2 regions of the Streptomyces sp. NPDC057136 genome follow, and region 2 is predicted to be linked to the other one. Evidence: predicted binding sites of a transcription regulator. Region 2 holds the regulator's gene; the other holds the start of a gene.

Region 1 (6,837 bases), on a different contig from region 2:
AGCTTGCGTACGTAGCGGTCGCGACGGGCATCGCGGACGCTACGGAAGCGGGCGAGACCCTCGTCGGTGAGGTGGACGAGCCAGGCGCGGCCGTCGGCCGGATCGGGCTCGCGGGCCACCAGGCCGAGCGTTTCCAGGGCGCGCAGCTGACGGCTCATGGTCGCCTTGCCGACGCCGATATAGGCGGCGAGATCGGTGGCCCGCTGCGGGCCCGCCGACTCCAGCCGTACGAGGAGGCCGTAGGCGGCGGACTCCAGGTCCGGGTGCACCTCGCGGGCCATCTCCCCGGAGTTGGCCCGCGCCCGGCGCAGAAAGACGGCCAACTCCCGCTCCAGGGCCAGGAACTCGTGGTCCACACCACTCCCGCCGCCCGCGCCGGGTTCACTCCCGCGTTCACTCCCGTGCACGTCAGCACCCCTCATACGCTTTCCTGCCGATGAAAGTTTCTTTCGCCGCCGGTCATCGCCGCAGCTCGGTCAGTATTTCGCAGGCGTAGACCAACGGCAGCTCCCAGACCCCCTTCCGCCGCGCGGGTCTACGTGCGTAGCTTCATAACTGTCACTAGTGGCATGCACACACCATGGCAGCGTTCCAGGGATGTCCCGCACGCACCCCTGGGTCAGCAGTTCCCCCCACCGAGGCCCCGGAGGCACCCACATGCCCGTGCACAGATCCGGTACGTCCCGCCGCTCGCGCTTCGCCGCGGCAGGAGCCCTCCTCGCAGCCCTTTCCCTCCTCCTCACCCTGCCCGGCGCGGCCACCGCCGCCGAGACCCCCGCCCGCGGTACGGCCAGGATGGGCCAGGGCGTCATCGCCCACGACGGTCAGGGCGGGCTCCCCCGCGAGACCCGCGCCGTCCAGACCGAGGGCGTGGACGTCAGCAGCCACCAGGGCAACGTCGCCTGGTCGACTCTCTGGAACAGCGGCGTGAAGTGGGCCTACGCCAAGGCCACCGAGGGGACGTACTACAAGAACCCCTACTTCGCGCAGCAGTACAACGGCTCCTACAACGTCGGCATGATCCGCGGGGCGTACCACTTCGCGACCCCGGACACGACGAGCGGGGCGACCCAGGCCAACTACTTCGTGGACAACGGGGGCGGCTGGTCGAGGGACGGCAGGACGCTGCCGGGCGTGCTCGACATCGAGTGGAATCCGTACGGTGCGCAGTGCTTCGGCAAGACCCAGGCCGGGATGGTCTCCTGGATCCGCGACTTCGTGAACACCTACAAGGCGCGCACCGGACGCGACGCGGTGATCTACACCGCGACCAGCTGGTGGCAGACCTGCACGGGCAACAACGCCGGCTTCGGCGCCACCAACCCGCTCTGGGTGGCCCGCTACAACACCACCGTCGGTGAACTCCCGGCCGGCTGGGGCTACTACACGATGTGGCAGTACACGTCGTCCGGCCCGACGGTCGGCGACCACAACCACTTCAACGGCGCCCTCGACCGCGTACAGGCGCTCGCGTACGGCTGATCCGGCCCGGAACTCCACCACAGCGGCCTCACCGTTTCGCACAGCGACCCACCGTTTCGCACAGCGGCCCCGACGACGAGCACGTGTCGCCGGGGCCTTCGCCGTATCGGACCGACACCCGCCCGACCTGGGCTTTCACTGCTTACGTCCCGCACCTCACCCCTCTATACACTGCGTGTATACGCACTATGTATAGTCCTCGGCGTGCCGCACAGTCCGTGTGCGGTCGGCCTTGAGGAGTGACCTGCTGTGCCCAGAAAGATGACGTCGTCCGGTGCCGGGTTGGCTGCCGTGCTGGTGACCGCGCTCACATTCGCGCTCAGCGGATGTTCGATGGACACCACCGCACCCGGTTCGGCGCGTCAGGACGCCGCATCCGACGCCAAGGGGTCATTCGGGCCGGTGGACTGCCGCAAGGCGAAGTGCATAGCGCTGACCTTCGACGCGGGTCCGGCCGAGGACACCCCGCGCCTCCTGGACACCCTCAAGGAGAAGAAGGTGCCCGCCACCTTCTTCCTGCTCGGCAAGAAGCACGTCACCAAGTACCCGGACACCGTGCGCCGCATCGAGGCCGAGGGACACGAGGTGGCCAACCACACCTGGTCGCACGAGATCCTGACCGACCGGAAGCCCGCCGAGATACGGGCCGAGCTGGAGAAGACGCAGGACGCCATCGCGGCGATCACCGGCAGGAAGCCGCGGCTGATGCGTCCGCCGCAGGGCCGCACCGACGACACGGTCTCCAAGATCTGCAAGGAGCTGGGGCTGTCGCAGATCCTGTGGAGCGCGACCGCGAAGGACTACTCCACGAACGACTCCGCGCTGATCAAGAAGCGGATACTCGACCAGGCGGGCAAAGACGGCATCATCCTGTTGCACGACATCTACAAGGGCACCGTGCCCGCGGTGCCGGGCATCATCGACGCACTGAAGAAGCGCGGCTACACCTTCGTGACGGTCCCCCAGCTGATGGCCCCGGCGGAGCCGGTGCCCGGCACGATCTACCGCCCGTAGGCGCCGGACAGGTCCTGAGCGGAACGGCCCGCCCTCCCCATCGGGGAGAACGGGCCGTCCGTACCGGCCGTGCACGTCATGCCACGCCCGTCACTGCATGACACTCACGCCGCGGCCGGGGCCCTCTGCTCCCGGAGCCCGGCCGCGGCCGGGGCGAGGGCGATCTCCAGCACCTGGCGGACGTCCGTCACCGGGTGGACCTCCAGACCGTCGAGCACCTCGGCCGGTACGTCGTCCAGGTCGGCCTCGTTCCGCTTGGGGATCACCACGGTGGTGATCCCGGCGCGGTGCGCGGCCAGCAGCTTCTGCTTCAGGCCGCCGATCGGCAGCACCCGTCCGGTCAGCGACACCTCACCGGTCATCGCCACATCCGTACGGACCTGCCGGCCGGACAGCAGCGAGGCCAGCGCCGTCGTCATCGTGATTCCGGCGCTCGGACCGTCCTTGGGCACCGCACCCGCCGGGAAGTGGATGTGCACCCCGCGGTCCTTCAGGTCCGCGACCGGCAGCTCCAGCTCGGCACCGTGCGACCGCAGGAAGCTCAGCGCGATCTGCGCGGACTCCTTCATCACGTCACCGAGCTGACCCGTCAGGGTCAGTCCGGACGCCCCGGTCTCCGGGTCGGCCAGCGAGGCCTCGACGAACAGCACGTCGCCACCCGCGCCGGTCACCGCGAGTCCGGTGGCCACACCCGGCACCGCGGTGCGGCGCTCGGCCGGGTCCTGCGCGGACTCGGGCACGTGGTGCGGGCGTCCGATCAGGCCCCGCAGATCCTCGTCGGTGACGGTGAACGGCAGCTCACGGTCGCCCAGTTCGTGCTGGGCCGCGACCTTGCGGAGCAGCCGGGCGACGGCCCGCTCCAGGTTGCGGACGCCGGCTTCGCGGGTGTACTCGCCGGCCAACTTGCGCAGCGCGGACTCGTCGAGCGTGACCTCTTCCTTCTCCAGACCTGCCCGCTCCAGCTGGCGGGGGAGCAGGTGGTCGCGGGCGATGACGACCTTCTCGTCCTCGGTGTAGCCGTCCAGCCTGACCAGCTCCATGCGGTCGAGCAGGGCCTCCGGGATGGCGTCGAGCACATTGGCCGTCGCCAGGAAGACGACGTCGCTGAGGTCGAGTTCGACCTCCAGGTAGTGGTCGCGGAAGGTGTGGTTCTGCGCCGGGTCGAGGACCTCCAGGAGGGCGGCGGCCGGGTCGCCCCGGAAGTCCGAGCCGACCTTGTCGATCTCGTCGAGCAGGATGACCGGGTTCATCGAACCGGCCTCCTTGATGGCGCGGACGATACGTCCGGGCAGGGCGCCCACGTACGTACGCCGGTGGCCCCTGATCTCCGCCTCGTCCCGGACACCGCCGAGCGCGACGCGGACGAACTTACGGCCCATGGAGTGCGCGACGGATTCACCGAGCGAGGTTTTTCCCACTCCAGGAGGACCGACCAGCGCGAGCACGGCGCCGCCGCGGCGGCCGCCGACGACCCCCAGCCCCCGGTCGGCGCGCCGCTTGCGCACCGCCAGGTACTCGGTGATCCGCTCCTTCACGTCCTCGAGGCCCGCGTGCTCGGCGTCGAGAACGCGCTGGGCGCCGGGGATGTCGTACGCGTCCTCGGTCCGCTCGGTCCACGGCAGTTCGAGGACGGTGTCGAGCCAGGTCCTGATCCAGGAGCCCTCGGGGCTCTGGTCGGAGGAGCGCTCCAGCTTGTCGACCTCCTTGAGCGCGGCCTCGCGGACGTGCTGGGGAAGGTCGGCGGCTTCGACGCGGGTCCGGTAGTCGTCGGACTCGTCCTCCGGGTCGCCGTTGAGCTCGGAGAGCTCCTTGCGTACGGCGTCGAGCTGGCGCCGCAGCAGGAATTCGCGCTGCTGCTTGTCGACGCCTTCCTGGACGTCCTTGGCGATGGACTCGGCCACATCCTGCTCGGCGAGGTGTTCGCCGAGCCACTGGATGGCGAGCTTCAGCCGGGCGACCGCGTCGGCGGTCTCCAGGAGTTGCACCTTCTGGGCGGTGGTCAGGAAAGGTGAGTAACCGGAATTGTCGGCGAGCGCGGAAATGTCCTCGATCTGCTGCACCCGGTCCACGACCTGCCAGGCGCCGCGCTTCTTCAGCCAGCTGGTGGCGAGTGCCTTGTACTCCGTGACCAGTTCCACGGCGGAGCCGGGCAGGGGGTCCGGGACGAGCACGTCGACCTTGGTCCCCTCCACCCACAGCGCTCCGCCGGGCCCACTGGTCCCGGCACCGATCCGCACCCGGTCACGGGCCCGGATGAGCGCACCCGGGTCTCCGTCCGAGAGCCGGCCGACCTGCTCGACGGTGCCGAGGACGCCGGTCCCCGTGTAGGTCCCGTCGATACGCGGGACGAGCAGCACCTCGGGCTTGCCGCCACCGGCACGCGCGGCGGCCTGCGCGGCCTCCACGGCAGCCCGTACCTCCGTGTCCGACAGATCCAGCGGCACCACCATTCCGGGCAGCACTACCTCGTCGTCGAGCGGCAGCACAGGCAGATCGATCGGTGTGAACGCCTTGGACTCCGTAGCCATGATCTCCCCTTCGGCAGTCAAGTTGAGCTATGTGGACTCAATGCTCCTGAGCGGCCGAATGTTCCCCAGGGTCTGTTCGCCCTCAGCGATCACCATCCGGGGCCGGTCTGTGCAGCTCCACGGCCGGAAATCGCGTGGAAGGGCGCGGGGCCGGATCGCGATGATGGCGCCATGACGCTTTCCGGCTCTCCCCTCCAGGCCCTTCTCGTGGTGGACGTGCAGTCCACCTCCGTCACGGGGGCGGGTGCGGTCCCCGGAGCGGCCCTGCTCCTTGACCGGACGACCGACCTGATCGCACGGGCCCGTGCGGGCGGGGCGCTCGTCGTCCACATTCAGAACGACGGGTCCGCCGGAGCGGGCGACGAGCCCCACACGCCCGGCTGGGAGCTCCACCTCCCCGTCGAGGCCGGCACCGGTGAGTTCGTCGTCCGCAAGTCCAGGGACGACGGCTTCGAGGGGACCTCGCTGGGCGGCCTGCTGGCCGACCGCGGAGTGCGGGGACTCGTCGTCTGCGGCCTGATGTCCGAGATGTGCGTCCAGGCCACGGCTCGCGGGGCCCTGGCACGTGGTTATCGAGTTGTCCTCCCGTACGACGCCCACGCGACGCACAACATTCCCGCGGCCCCCGGAATCAGCGAGGAGATCCCGGCGGCCGCGGCGTCGCGGGTGGCCGCCTGGGCCATCAGCAACGAGGCCGAGGTCACCGCGCGCGCCGCGGACGTGGCGTTCGCGCCCCTGCCTTCACTGACCCACTGAATCGCCGGGCCGGTGAACCGGACACGGTCCGGCCGTCGATAGAGCAGATGTGAGGCTGCTGCGCCCTTCGGGGGCCGATGGGGACGACGAGGACGGCGCGCTGCTGCGCGCCGTCGCTCAAGGCGACGCGAGCGCACTCGGCGCGCTCTACGACCGGCACGCGGGCTGGCTCCATGCCCGGCTGAGCCGGCGGTGCGGGGACGCGGAGACCGTACGGGAGGTACTGCAGGACACGTTCGTGACGGCCTGGCAGTCCGCCGGATCACACCGGGGCGCGAAGGTCGGTGGCTGGCTGTGGGTGATCGCGGCCCGCCGCCTGGTCGACGCGCAACGGGCGGGGGCCAGAGCGGCACGGTCCGGGTCCGGGGACACCGGGTGGGACACCGCGGTGCCCTCCGCAGAGGAACGGGTGCTGGCCGGACTGGAGTACGGCGATGTCGGCACCGCCCTCGACCGGATCTCCCCCGAGCTGCGGGAGGTCCTGCGGGCGACGGTCATCGACGGCCTGACGACCCGCGAGACCGCCCGGCTGCTCGGCATACCGGAGGGCACCGTCAAGACACGGGCCATGCGCGCCAGACGTGAACTGCGCGCAGCCCTGGACCTGTTGGCCTCGGACCGCGATCCGCTGGGAGGTACGGCATGAGGCGTACGCATGCGTGGCACGTGGAAGAGGAACTCGCCACCCGGTACGCGGCCGGCATGGCGGCGGAGACGGACGCCTGGTCCCTGGAGAAGCACGTCGAGGCGTGCGGGAACTGCGCGGCGCGGGTGTCGTCGGCGGTCAGGACCCGGGACGGCATGGGCGCGGTCCTGGCGGACATCCGGGCGGACGTACTGGCGGCGGTGCCGCAGGGGGCGATGGTCCGGGCGCCGGTCCGGCGGCCCTGGCGGGCGCTCCGTGACGAGGCGGGCTCCGCGGCCGACGGGCGGCGCCGGACCGGGGTGGGCACTGCGGGCATCGGTGCTCGCTGGGCAGGGGTCCGAGCCGGGGCGGCCCGCAGGCTCCGGGGCCGGGCAGGCGCGCCCGTCACCCGGGCGCACTTGGCCGGGGCGG
Region 2 (6,837 bases):
CGAGGGGTTGGGGTACACCAATGATTACGGATTACTAAGCAGTAACTTAATGAGTCTGTGACGACACTATCCACTTATTCCGCCACGCTGTAGCCGGGCAGGCGGTGATCTGCGTCGCTCAGGTGCGCCTTGCTGCCGCGAGGCCGCCGGTGCAGGGCTCCGTGCAGGGCCGCGCGCAGTGGAAGGCGTACCGCTTCCGCCAGAATCGCCAGGTCAAGCCCCACCCAGTGGTGCTCGGCGTAGTGCTGGTCGAGCAAGGCCGGTTCGTCCCAGGGCATCCCGGAGCGGGCCCGCACCTGTGCGAGGCCCGTCAGGCCCGGCCGCAGCTCCTGACGCCAGCGCCTGGCCCCTGGCCCCTCGGTCCTGGGGTCGCCCGGCGCGAGGGGTGCGGGACCGACGAGGGAGAGCTCTCCCCGTACGACATAGGGCAGCCGGGACAGCAGGTCGAGCCGGCAGCTGCGCGTGCGCAGGGAGCGCAGTTCGAAGGTCCGGCCGCCGAGACCGGTCCGCTGTTCGCGCAGCAGTACGCCGTCGGCCGGGCGTCGTGCGGCGAGCGCGAGGGCGCCCACGGCGAGCGCCGGTGAGGCGAGGGCAAGGAGCGCCGTGCCGAGCGTGAGGTCGAGGAGCCGCTTGGCCGTCAGCCGGGCCGTCGCGTACTCGATGGTGCGCGCCGCGGTACGGGTGAGGGCGGCCGCGGTCGCTTTCGCCACCGTCTCCGCTGTCCGGGAGCCTGCGTGCGCCCTCGTTCGTACCGCAGTCCGGTTCGCGTTCTGCATCGCACCTGCCCGGGGATCGATGGCGTGCCGGTTTTGACCGGCTCGCGGCATTTTGTGACAGAACGATCCCATGGTGCGATGGTGGGTCGGGGTGTGTGGCGCGCGCGAAGGGGCGGGTGTCGCCCTGTGGGGCGCGAGTCGCGCGATGGCACGGAGCGGCTCCTACGGGAAAACCGCTGGTGGACTCGGCTGTGAGCACCTTAGTTGAGTCGACTCGGCTCAGGTCTGTTGACTCTGGGGCGGGTGTCATGCATCCTTGAGTCAGATCCACTCAGGTATTCAGTTGGAGGAATTGAAATGGCACGTGCGGTCGGCATCGACCTGGGCACGACTAACTCCGTCGTGAGCGTTCTGGAAGGCGGCGAGCCCACCGTCATCACCAACGCCGAAGGCGCCAGGACCACGCCGTCCGTCGTCGCCTTCGCGAAGAACGGTGAGGTGCTCGTCGGCGAGGTCGCCAAGCGCCAGGCGGTCACGAACGTCGACAGGACCATCCGCTCCGTCAAGCGCCACATGGGCACTGACTGGAAGATCGACCTGGACGGCAAGAGCTTCAACCCGCAGCAGATGAGCGCCTTCATCCTGCAGAAGCTGAAGCGTGACGCGGAGTCCTACCTCGGCGAGAAGGTGACCGACGCGGTCATCACCGTCCCGGCGTACTTCAACGACTCCGAGCGTCAGGCGACCAAGGAGGCCGGCGAGATCGCGGGCCTCAACGTCCTGCGTATCGTCAACGAGCCGACCGCCGCAGCGCTGGCGTACGGGCTCGACAAGGACGACCAGACGATCCTCGTCTTCGACCTCGGTGGCGGCACCTTCGACGTGTCCCTCCTGGAGATCGGCGACGGCGTCGTCGAGGTGAAGGCCACCAACGGTGACAACCACCTCGGTGGTGACGACTGGGACCAGCGGGTCATGGACTACCTGGTCAAGCAGTTCGCCAACGGTCACGGCGTGGACCTGTCCAAGGACAAGATGGCTCTCCAGCGTCTCCGCGAGGCCGCGGAGAAGGCGAAGATCGAGCTGTCCTCCTCGACGGAGACCACGATCAACCTGCCGTACATCACGGCGTCGGCCGAGGGCCCGCTGCACCTGGACGAGAAGCTCACGCGCGCTCAGTTCCAGCAGCTCACCGCGGACCTTCTGGACCGCTGCAAGAACCCGTTCCACAACGTCATCAAGGACGCGGGCATCCAGCTCTCCGAGATCGACCACGTCGTTCTCGTCGGTGGCTCGACCCGTATGCCGGCCGTCGCCGAGCTCGTCAAGGAGCTCACCGGCGGTCAGGACGCCAACAAGGGCGTGAACCCGGACGAGGTCGTCGCCATCGGCGCCTCGCTCCAGGCCGGAGTCCTGAAGGGCGAGGTCAAGGACGTTCTGCTCCTCGACGTCACGCCGCTGTCGCTTGGTATCGAAACCAAGGGCGGCATCATGACGAAGCTCATCGAGCGCAACACGACCATCCCGACCAAGCGCTCCGAGATCTTCACGACGGCCGAGGACAACCAGCCGTCCGTGCAGATCCAGGTCTACCAGGGCGAGCGCGAGATCGCGGCGTACAACAAGAAGCTCGGAATGTTCGAGCTCACCGGTCTGCCGCCGGCCCCGCGTGGTGTGCCGCAGATCGAGGTCGCGTTCGACATCGACGCCAACGGCATCATGCACGTCGCTGCCAAGGACCTCGGCACCGGCAAGGAGCAGAAGATGACCGTCACCGGTGGCTCCTCGCTGCCGAAGGACGAGGTCAACCGGATGCGCGAAGAGGCCGAGCAGTACGCGGACGAGGACCACCGTCGTCGCGAGGCCGCCGAGTCCCGTAACCAGGGCGAGCAGCTCGTCTACCAGACGGAGAAGTTCCTCAAGGACAACGAGGACAAGGTTCCGGCCGACGTCAAGACGGAGGTCGAGGAGTCCCTCACCGAGCTGAAGGAAAAGCTCAAGGGCGAGGACACCGCCGAGATCCGTACCGCCACCGAGAAGGTCGCGGCCGTCTCCCAGAAGCTGGGCCAGGCGATGTACGCCAACGCCCAGGCCGAGGGTGCGACGCCGGGTGCGGACGCGCCGGGCGCCGGTCAGGCCGACGGTGACGACGTCGTCGACGCCGAGATCGTCGACGACGAGAAGGACACCAAGGGCGGTGCGGTGTGACCGAGGAGACTCCGGGCTTCGAGGAGAAGCCTGACGTCCCCTCCGGCGCCACCCCTGACGGAGCTGAGCCGAAGGACGCCACCCCCTCTCCGGAGGAGGCGTCCCCGGCCGGGGACTCAGTACAGACAGTCGGTCTGACGGCACAGCTGGACCAGGTCCGCACCGCGCTCGGTGAGCGCACGGGCGACCTCCAGCGGCTCCAGGCCGAGTACCAGAACTACCGCCGCCGCGTCGAGCGGGACCGGGTCACGGTCAAGGAGATCGCAGTCGCGGGTCTCCTGTCCGAGCTCCTGCCCGTGCTCGACGACGTCGGCCGCGCGCGGGAACACGGCGAGCTGGTCGGCGGCTTCAAGTCGGTGGCCGAATCGCTGGAGATGGTCGTCGCGAAGCTGGGCCTCCAGCAGTTCGGCAAGGAGGGCGAGCCCTTCGACCCGACGATCCACGAGGCCCTGATGCACTCGTACGCGCCGGACGTCACCGAGGACACCTGCGTGGCGATCCTGCAGCCGGGGTATCGCATCGGCGAGCGCACCATCCGCCCCGCGCGGGTGGCCGTGGCCGAGCCGCAGCCCGGCGCGACGCCGGCAGCGGCGAAGGAAGAGAAGACAGACGACGAGGAGAGCGGTGGCACGGAGGAGGTCTGACATTCAGTCCGACCACCTCGGTGCACACCGACCGGCCAGGAGCCCGGCCTCAGGGCCGGCTCCTCGGCCGATCGTCCGGAAGGAGGGACGTCGATGAGCACGAAGGACTTCGTCGAGAAGGACTACTACAAGGTTCTCGGCGTCCCCAAGGACGCCACCGACGCCGAGGTCAAGAAGGCGTACCGGAAGCTCGCCCGCGAGTTCCACCCGGACGCCAACAAGGGTGACGCCAAGGCGGAGGAGCGCTTCAAGGAGATCTCCGAGGCGAACGACATCCTCGGCGACAGCAAGAAGCGCAAGGAGTACGACGAAGCCCGCGCTCTCTTCGGCAACGGAGGCTACCGGGCCGGTCCCGGTGGCGCGGGGGGCAACTTCAACTTCGACCTGGGCGACCTCTTCGGAGGTACCCCGGGCGGCGGCCAGGCCGGCGGCGCCGGAGGGTTCGGCGGCGGCGGTCTGGGAGACGTCTTCGGCGGCCTCTTCAACCGCGGCGGTGCGGGCACCCGTGTCCAGCCCCGGCGCGGCCAGGACATCGAGTCCGAGGTGACGCTCAGCTTCACCGAGGCGGTCGACGGGGCCACGGTCCCGCTGCGGATGTCCAGCCAGGCACCCTGCAAGGCGTGTTCGGGCACCGGTGACAGGAACGGCACCCCGAGGGTCTGCCCGACCTGCGTCGGCACCGGACAGGTGTCGCGCGGCAGCGGCGGCGGCTTCTCGCTCACCGATCCCTGCGTGGACTGCAAGGGCCGCGGCCTCATCGCCGAGGACCCCTGCGAGGTCTGCAAAGGCAGCGGACGGGCGAAGTCGGCACGCACCATGCAGGTCAGGATTCCGGCGGGCGTCCTGGACGGCCAGCGCATCCGGCTGCGCGGTAAGGGCAGCCCGGGCGAACGCGGCGGACCGGCCGGCGATCTGTATGTCGTCGTCCACGTCGACGCCCACCCCGTCTTCGGCCGCAAGGGCGACAACCTCACGGTCACCGTGCCGATCGCCTTCACGGAGGCGGCGCTCGGCGGCGAGGTGAAGGTCCCGACGCTCGGCGGCCTCGCGGTCACCCTGAAACTTCCGGCCGGCACCCCCAACGGGCGTACGATGCGCGCCCGCGGCAAGGGTGCGGTCCGCAAGGACGGCACCCGCGGCGACCTTCTGGTCACCGTGGAGGTCGCGGTGCCCAAGGACCTCGCACCCGAGGCCCGGGAGGCACTGGAGGCATACCGGAAGGCGACCGCGGAGGAGGACCCGCGGGCGGAGCTGTTCCAGGCTGCGAAGGGAGCTTGAGATGGACGGCCGTCGACGTAATCCGTACCAGCTGACCGACGAATCACCGGTGTACGTGATCTCGATCGCGGCCCAGCTCTCGGGCCTGCACCCGCAGACGCTGCGCCAGTACGACCGCCTCGGCCTGGTCTCTCCGGACCGCACCGCCGGGCGCGGCAGGCGCTACTCGGCCCGCGACATCGAACTTCTGCGCACGGTGCAGCAGTTGTCGCAGGACGAGGGAATCAACCTGGCCGGCATCAAGCGCATCATCGAGCTGGAGAACCAGGTCGCCGCGCTCCAGCAGCGCGTCGCCGAACTCTCCACGGCGGTCGACGGGGCGGCGGTGGCCATGCAGCAACGCGAGGCCCAGGTACACGCCTCCTACCGCCGCGACCTGGTCCCGTACCAGGACGTGCAGCAGGCGAGCGCGCTGGTGGTGTGGCGTCCCAAGCCCAAGCGGGCTACGGACTAGGGTCTTTCGTTTGGATCAGGCCCCGCGAGCCCGGCATGATCCGAGCGAGAGGCCCTAGTTGCGTCCGCTGTCACGCACGAGAGGCCCGTGGCCACCGACCGCCCCGTTGCGCGGTCGCGCCTTCCGGCTCCGGGGTGGGGATCATGGGTGCCGGACGGTCAGGAATCCTGATCCAGGATTCCTGACCGGGCGATCAGGTAGCCGAGTTGGGCGCGGCTGTTGCTGCCGAGTGCTGTGCTGAGCTTGGCGATGTGGGAGCGGCATGTGCGTACATTCATTCCCAGCCGGCGGGCGATGGCCTCGTCGACGTGGCCCTCGATGAGCAGTTTGGCGATGGAGTGCTGTACGCCGGAGATGCCCGAGGGGCTGGGGTCGTACGGGATCGGTTCCTGCAGGGGGACGGCGCGTTGCCAGAACTGGTCGAAGACCTTGACGAGGTATTCGACGATGCCGGGGTGCCTCAGTTCCAGGGCCACGCGACGGTCGTCGGTGGCGGGTATGAAGGCGACCGTGTGATCGAAGATCATGAGGCGTTCTATGAGCTCTTCGAGCGTGCGTATCTCCACCTTCCCTTCCGCCATGCGTGCCGCGTAGTTGAGTGTCCCGTGGCTGTGGCGGACGGTGTGCTGGTAGAGCGTGCGCATGCTCACGCCGCGTTCCGTGAGCATGCTGCCGCGTTCCAGTGCGGTGTTGAGCGCGTCTTCGCTGCGTCCGCCGCCCGGCTGGATCGTGAGGACTTCCGACCGGCACTCGGTCAGGGCGAGTTCGATGGACGCGTTGATGCGGTCGATGCCTTCGAGCACAGTGATCGCATGAGTGATCGGCGGCGTCTGGGCGCTGATGGCCATGAACGGCTCGAAGGCTTCGGTGAGCTCCACCGAAAGGCGCCGGCGGTCCTGGATCTCCCGTTCGATGGGGTGGAGCCGCTGGGTGAGGGCCGCGGAAGGCGGTACGGGACGGAGCCAGGTCGGGTCATCGGGGTCGGGGTGCAGTAGGGCGAACTCCAGCAGGCACGGAGCGAGGTCTACCTCGGTCCGCGCGATCTTGCCTACGCTGAGTGCGCTGGCGTACAGCCGCGCTCCCTCGTCGCACAGGGAACTGACAGGGTGTGGATGTGTCACGTTTGTTCTACTTGTGGTCAATTCTCCACCCCCCAGGAACATGCATCAGCAGGAACATGATGCATCGGTTCTGTGGCATTGACGTGCCTGGATGAGCAATCGTCTTGTCATGCGGGGGAGAGGAAACCTTGGAAGTGAGGACGAAGCCAACTATGGGTAACAAAATGCTTCGCTCGGTGCTTGCCGCGGCCTTCTCCGCCGGGCTGACATTCGGGGCGATGAGTGCCCTGGGTCCGGCTTGGGGAGGTGGGTCCGTGGGGGCGGTGGACTCCTACGCTCAGGCTGCGCCGCCGCCGGATCTGGCGTGGGACAGCGCACCGGCCAGGACGACCGATGAGCCCACCAATGCTGCGGTACCGCCCGACCTGGCATGGGACATCGCGCCGAAGAACGAGACCGGCGCATGACCACCCCGC

What was found. The regulator HspR, encoded in region 2, represses chaperone genes until heat shock. The targets are predictions, from matches to a motif close to TTGAGNNNNNNNNNCTCAA.
Region 1: a site for HspR is predicted at 5,047-5,065, ahead of lon (endopeptidase La). Genes of this name have one in related genera too.

What each region holds. Positions count from the first base shown of each region.
Region 1 covers NZ_JBHUUV010000003.1:292,188-299,024, forward strand. Annotated here, with positions in the region: gene ACFT7S_RS05690 (MarR family winged helix-turn-helix transcriptional regulator) at 1-422, opposite strand, end outside; gene ACFT7S_RS05695 (lysozyme) at 658-1,482, shown strand; gene ACFT7S_RS05700 (polysaccharide deacetylase family protein) at 1,744-2,496, shown strand; gene lon (endopeptidase La) at 2,601-5,024, opposite strand; gene ACFT7S_RS05710 (isochorismatase family protein) at 5,196-5,780, shown strand; gene ACFT7S_RS05715 (RNA polymerase sigma factor) at 5,830-6,426, shown strand; gene ACFT7S_RS05720 (zf-HC2 domain-containing protein) at 6,423-6,837, shown strand, end outside.
Region 2 covers NZ_JBHUUV010000002.1:234,880-241,716, forward strand. Annotated here, with positions in the region: gene ACFT7S_RS03590 (sugar transferase) at 75-710, opposite strand; gene dnaK (molecular chaperone DnaK) at 1,074-2,924, shown strand; gene grpE (nucleotide exchange factor GrpE) at 2,921-3,568, shown strand; gene dnaJ (molecular chaperone DnaJ) at 3,662-4,846, shown strand; gene ACFT7S_RS03610 (heat shock protein transcriptional repressor HspR) at 4,848-5,300, shown strand; gene ACFT7S_RS03615 (helix-turn-helix transcriptional regulator) at 5,459-6,463, opposite strand; gene ACFT7S_RS03620 (hypothetical protein) at 6,685-6,828, shown strand; gene ACFT7S_RS03625 ((2Fe-2S)-binding protein) at 6,825-6,837, shown strand, end outside.